2 regions of the Shewanella sp. SM87 genome follow, and region 1 is predicted to be linked to the other one. Evidence: riboswitches for the same ligand, from Rfam matches in the RefSeq annotation. Region 1 holds a riboswitch; the other holds the start of a gene.
The links. Region 1 has a riboswitch for cyclic di-GMP ahead of gbpA (N-acetylglucosamine-binding protein GbpA). Riboswitches for the same ligand answer to the same signal wherever they lie in the genome.

Region 1 (3,424 bases):
TTAATTACCGGCGAAACTGGCGTGGGTAAGGAGTTAGTGGCCGCGGCGATACATAATCAATCGACCAGAGCCGATAAATCACTTATCTATTTGAACTGCGCTGCATTGCCGGAGTCCGTCGCCGAAAGCGAGTTATTTGGACATGTAAAAGGGGCATTTACGGGGGCAATCAGTCATAGGCAAGGCAAGTTTGAACTCGCTGACAAGGGGACCTTGTTTTTAGATGAAATCGGGGAGCTTCCCTTGGGGCTGCAAGCTAAGTTATTGAGGGTTTTACAATACGGTGAATTACAGCGAGTGGGCAGTGATAAGAGCCTAAAAGTGAATACTCGGATTATTGCCGCCACTAATCGAATTTTGCACCAAGAGGCAACGGAAGGGCGCTTTCGTTTCGATCTTTACCATAGGTTGAGCGTGTTTCCTATCCACGTAGCACCATTAAGAGAGCGTGGGCAAGATATTGTCATGCTGACAGGTTTTTTTCTTGAACGTTGTAAAGCGAAGTTAGGACTCACCCATATCAATATCACACCCGCAGCGCAGCAGTTATTAGAGCAATACACATGGCCGGGTAATGTGCGTGAGCTAGAGCATGCGATACACAGGGCTGCGGTGTTGGCGAAAGCCGAGCTAAAAACGACTTACATCAGCTTAAGTAATAAACATTTTCAGCTCGATTCTTTGATGAATCAAGCACACAGAACAGTCGACGAAGATAGGCCATCAGATGCCGCAACGCCAGCCAGTGAATTAGCATTTAGGTCTGAGTCGGCCTGTCGTGAGGGACAATCGCAAGATAATTCCAGTGTTATGCTGGGGCTTAAGGCTGCGACTGAGAGATATCAGCGTCAACTTATTCGCCAAGTTTTAGCCGCGAATCAACAAAATTGGGCTGCGTGTGCAAGAATATTGCAAATCGATACAGGTAATTTGCACCGACTTGCAAAACGGTTAGGTTTAAAAGAATAAAATATTGCGTGAAGAAATTTTATTCTGCAGCAAAACCACAGCCTCGATTCTTAGAAGAACAGTGTTGCTACGCCTAAGAGTGCGAACAATACGGCGCAGCCACGGTGTATCCACAACATAGGTAATTTTTCGGCGCTGAAGTGGCCTGCGATCACTACGGGTACGTTAGCAAGCAGCATGCCTAAGGTTGTGCCTGCAACCACCATAGTTAATGAATCGTATTTTGCGGCTAATACCACAGTTGCGATTTGTGTTTTATCCCCCATTTCGGCGATAAAAAACAGGATAAAGGTGGCGAGAAAGGGGCCCATTTTATAGAAACGGCTCTCTTCTGCATCGACTTTATCGGGGATTAACACCCAAAGAGCGATTGCAAAGAAGGACGCGGCCACTAAATAACGTGCAAGATCTGGGCTTACCCAGTTAATGGCCCATTGGCCAATCCAAGCTGCGGCAAAATGGTTAAATAATGTCGACAGCAAAATACCTAAAATAATGGCGGTTTTATTTTTAAATCTTGCGGCGAGGATTAGTGCAAGTAATTGAGTTTTATCACCAATTTCGGCGATAGCAACCGTAAAGGTTGAGGCAAGTAGGGCTTCCAAGTGTGATCCTTTAGGGGTGGTTATGACATAAGCACAATAAACCGTCCACCCCTAGGTGCGGTCATTGTGCTCAGGTCTTGCTGGGCAAATCTATGATTTGCTGTGAACACCATGGCATGTTGCCAAGTATGTTGATGTTCACCCTAGATGACGATGGCTCGAAATCCAGTTAGCTACTCCCCCGAAGCGAGGTGGGCATTATACCTAGGTAAGATTTAGTTTCAAGCACGAGTTTATAACAGTAGGTGCTGATAAATGTTTGACGGGTGTCAGAAAAATACCGATTCACATTCTGTAACTTAATGAATATAAATGAATTATTTTTTGACAACGTTGTCTTTTGTTGCTAATTTAGCCAAGTCATTTCTACTTGGTTACATACTGTTAACTCGTAGTGACTCAATGATAACGACTGTATTTGGCAAACTAATTGAAAAGTTAGGACGCAAAGCTTCCGGTCTAAGGTTGTAAATGGATTTTTTAGTGAACTAAGATAGCGGAGTTGCCGCAGAATTCGATTTCTGTGAAAGATAAACGACTGCTGTTTAATGCTGTTGTTTGCCCAAATACCACTTTTATATCTAAGCCTATCATTATGTTTAGGATGATAGGCAATCAATGGAGTGCATTAAAGTGGCAAATCCTACTGTTTTTTCCCCTATTTCTAAATTGAGTTTATTGGCCGCGGCAGTAATGGCGACGAATGCGTTTGTGAGTATCTCTGCGCAGGCGCACGGTTATGTTGTGGCACCTGAATCGCGTTCATATGCCTGTAAAACAGGTAAAAATGCCAATTGTGGTGCGGTGCAATGGGAGCCACAAAGTGTTGAGGGGCCATCGGGTTTTCCTGAATCAGGTCCTGCTGATGGCAAACTGGCGAGTGCTGGCAATGGTGCTTTTTCACCTTTGGATGAACAAAGCCCGAGCCGTTGGGCAAAGACGGATATTAAAGCGGGCTGGAATAAATTCAGTTGGCAGTTCACAGCAAATCATGTCACCCGTAATTGGCGTTACTATTTAACTCGCCAAGATTGGAACCCAAACCAAGCTTTGAGCCGAGCGAGCTTTGACTTAGCCCCCTTTTGCGTAGTTGATGGTGGCATGGAACAGCCGCCTAAGTTAGTGACCCATGACTGTTACGTGCCAGAAGGTCGCAGTGGTTATCAAGTGATCTTGGCCGTGTGGGAAGTGGGAGATACGACGAATAGTTTCTACAATGCTATCGATGTGAACTTGGGCTCGGGTCCTATTGTGCCGAGTGAATGGCAAGATGTGGGGGATATCAATCCGTCACTCGATCTAAAAGCAGGCGATAAAGTGATGACCCGGGTGTTTGACGCCAATGGTGAGCAAACGGCTAAGCAAACAGTCATTACCATTAGTGATGCGACTCAAGGTGATAAACAAAATTGGCCTTTCCTATTAGCAAGCGCGATTAATGCCCAGCAGGCCCAGTTAAAAGCGGGACAAAAAAATGCATCGGGTGTGATTGAGCCTGTGTATGGCAAAAACGACATTTTTACAGCGAAAAACTCAGGTATTGAGCGTGTCGAAGTAGGATTTGATTTAGCTCCTGCTCCGGGCAACAGCTTAGAGGTCACTTCACTTGCCGACGATTATCAAATTATCGACGGTGCGGCGAAGGTCAGCTTTGATGTGACCAGTAACGCCGAGATGCTAGTGTCAGCGTATTTGTTTAGCCATGATGGCACCGCGGCAGGTTTTGTGAGCCAAACTGTTAACAATACCAGTGCGAGCTTAGTGTTAGACGTCGTTGAGCCTAAAGCTGGGCATTATCATTTGCAGGTAAAAGCTGAGCCTAAACAAGGTGATGTTATTCAGCAGAACTT
Region 2 (3,424 bases), on a different contig from region 1:
CCAGTACAAACGTTCGTTATGTGCCGGCACATATTCGCCCAGATATTCGTCGGCACGGGGAATAATAAAAGCATCGAGATTAGCAGATGTTAATTCGTTACGAATAGCACCGAGACGGTTAGCGATTGATTGTGACATAAGGGCTCCAATTAAGACTGGCATGCTATGCGAGTCGGTAGGCGAAGATCGCCTAAGGATGAATGGTTTATACCCAAACAACCTGAAGATGCAGGATTCAGCGGTAATTTAACGCACTTTAGGCAAGGCGGTTATTTGCAGACCTAGTGGGCTAAGTTAAAAATAACCAACGCAGTATAAAGTGCGTTAAAAACCGCCGGGACGGAGCGTCTAGGGCACTTCACTTCCGTGTTGCATCAATTCAAAAGGTAGCCGACATTCTGTCATTGATACGCCTTGAATTGAAGCACCCTAGGCGCTCTGAAACTCGTATCTTCAGGTAGCTTGGGTATATGTTGATTTGAGTTTTAACCGGCTCGGATTATCGCAAGTCTAGCGCGCTAGATGCAAGGGTAGCGAATAAAGGATTTTGTATACAATCGTGAATTTGTGCAGGTAAGACGCTTGAGGTTATGGGATTTGTTGTTAATTTATTTATGTGATTTTGAGCGTGAAAAGTGAATTAAATAAAAGGTTGGTCATGTTTAATTAGGACTTATTCCTTACAAATTAGCAACTTAAGTTTTATTCAATCGCTAACATTTGGACCCTATGCTAACATTTGCCATCTCTACTCGGGGTCAGAGTGGGGCACATGTATCAGTGGAGTAAGCGATGCAAATACTAACAATAGATGTGGGCGGTACCAAAGCCCTGTTCGAACTTCAGCTCGCGGGACATACAGAACAATATAAAATCCCCACAGGTGAAGGTTTTAAAATTGAAGAGTTAAATAATCAAATTGCGGCGTTTGAACGTGATTATGATTTACAGCATTACCAACTAGCGATTGCCGTACCTGGACTGGTACAAAATAATCGTTTGGTTTCTTGTAAATCTTTACCTGGACTCAATGGATTGAGCTTCGATACAGTCAAAACCCAGGGTGAGCTTAAGTTTATCTGCAACGATATCGATGCGGGTATGCAAGCGACTTGTGATGCCAAATATGCCTGTGAATTATTGGTCATGTGCGGCACTGGGATCGGTATGTCTATTGCCTTTAATGGGCAAGTCTTTACGGGAGCGACTGGCGTGGCGGGGGAGTTGGGGCCTTGTCGCGTGATGACAGAATCTGGCGAGTTTAGTTTAGAGCAACTGGCCAGTGGCGATTCAGTACGCAGCCGCAAAATCTCCACTCAGGATGATTTATATCGCGCGGGCAGTTATCTCGGCATGGGATTAGCGTGGGCGGTTAATTTATTTAATCCCAATCGAATTTGGCTTGCTGGCGGTATGATGAATAGCGCTCCTTACTACAAAGGCTGTCTCGAAAGCTTAAAGCAAATGGCATTGAGCGCGCCCTTAGCTGAGATGAAAATCAATCGTGTCGATGATATGGAAACCTTGGTTTGCCGCGGTTTATCTGTGATGCTCGCAAGGGACTATCCCCGTGCATAAGGATAATAAATGCCCCGCGCATAAGGATCATAATGTTGCTCGACAATGGTTTGCGCCATGAATGTTTAGTGATTGAGTTTTAGCTGCATAAGCGACGTAAATTGTGAAATATAAAGCAGGACTTATGATGCCTTTGGCATATCGAGTCCTGTTTTTTTATTTTTAAAGTATTCAGATAATCCTCATTATCCAAAGTAAATATTAGCGATAGTTTAATTTGCATAATTCCTTTCTTATCAGATGGCTAGTTCTATTTACGATTTTAGCCAATAACGCAGTTGATAATATTTTGTTGCAATTTTATTTCACTTACGCTTATTCTGATATTTGCAATGACAGCGTTGTCATTGCGTGTAAAAGGCAAACCAGTTGAAAAACTGGGACGCAAAGCCTCCGGTCTAAGGGTTCGTCTGTACCTATGATAGCGGGGATACCACAGGTTTTTCTTCGTGCAGTTGTCAGTCGTTTTGCATGGTTTTAAGAGAGTGCTGTTTCCTGTCTACGCTTTGTTTGCCTTATTGATTCATATAAAAATTCAATAGGGATATCTCATGTTCAAGACTCAAATTTCAACATCAGCCTTGCTAGTGGCATCAGCGCTGGCATCTACCATCAGTGCCAGCGTTTTTGCAGCGGCGCCCGGTAAACCGACTTTAGGTTGGGGCGAAACTAAGTTCGCTATTATTGAAGTGAATCAAGCGGCTACCGCTTACAATCAATTAGTTACGGTGAAAGATGCCGCCGATGTATCCGTCAGTTGGAACCTTTGGAGTGGCGATGTGGGCAATAGCGCCCAAGTGTTACTCAACGGCAATGTAGTTTGGGAAGGCCCATCTGGCGCGTCGGGAACCGCTAACTTTAAGGTGAACAAGGGCGGCCGTTATCAGATGCAAGTACAACTGTGTAACAGCGATGGTTGTACTGCGAGTGATGTTAAACAAATCCTCGTGGCTGATACCGACGGCAGCCATTTAGTGCCACTCAATGCTCCCCTAAAAGAAAACAACCGTCCCTATGCTAATAAATCAGGCAAAGTGGTGGGAGGTTACTTTGTCGAATGGGGCGTATACGGCCGTAAATTTCCGGTCGATAAGATACCTGCGCAAAACTTAACCCATATTTTATATGGCTTTACCCCAATTTGTGGTGGTAATGGCATCAATGATAGCTTGAAAGAAATCGAAGGCAGTTTCGAAGCGTTGCAACGTGCCTGTAGTGGTCGTGGTGATTTTAAAGTTGCGATTCACGATCCTTGGGCAGCGATTCAAATACCGCAGGCGGGAGTGAGTGAGCATTCAGATCCTTACAAAGGGAACTTCGGTCAATTGATGGCACTTAAGCAAGCACATCCAGATTTGAAGATTTTACCTTCGGTCGGTGGTTGGACCCTCTCGGATCCCTTCTTTTTCTTCGGTGATAAAACCAAGCGCGATATCTTTGTCGCTTCGGTGAAAGAGTTTCTACAGACCTGGAAATTCTTCGATGGCGTAGATATCGACTGGGAATTTCCAGGGGGGAATGGCGCTAACCCAAATTTAGGTAATGCCAATGACGGTGAAACCTATGTGACTCTGATGCGTGAACTGCGGGCAATGCTTGATGAACTAAGCGCCGAAACGGGTCGTACCTATGAGCTGACCTCAGCCATTAGCGCTGGTGACGATAAAATTCAAAAAGTCGATTATCAGGCTGCTCAGCAGTACATGGATTACATCTTCTTGATGAGTTACGACTTTAATGGTGGTTGGACTAATACTGAACTCGGCCATCAAACCAATCTGTATGAAGCGAGTTGGGATCCTAATACTCGTTACACCACAGCTAATGGCGTTAATGCGCTGTTAGG

Region 2: another riboswitch for cyclic di-GMP. It lies ahead of L5M11_RS02915 (glycosyl hydrolase family 18 protein); the one in region 1 lies ahead of gbpA (N-acetylglucosamine-binding protein GbpA).

Annotation. Positions count from the first base shown of each region.
Region 1 is NZ_JAKKSC010000010.1:28,343-31,766, forward strand. Features, by position in the region: gene norR (nitric oxide reductase transcriptional regulator NorR) at 1-969, shown strand, start outside; gene L5M11_RS09990 (TMEM165/GDT1 family protein) at 1,020-1,574, opposite strand; cyclic di-GMP riboswitch class I at 1,985-2,084, shown strand; gene gbpA (N-acetylglucosamine-binding protein GbpA) at 2,208-3,424, shown strand, end outside.
Region 2 is NZ_JAKKSC010000002.1:294,357-297,780, forward strand. Features, by position in the region: gene L5M11_RS02905 (aminopeptidase P family protein) at 1-138, opposite strand, end outside; gene L5M11_RS02910 (ROK family protein) at 793-1,578, shown strand; cyclic di-GMP riboswitch class I at 1,928-2,016, shown strand; gene L5M11_RS02915 (glycosyl hydrolase family 18 protein) at 2,130-3,424, shown strand, end outside.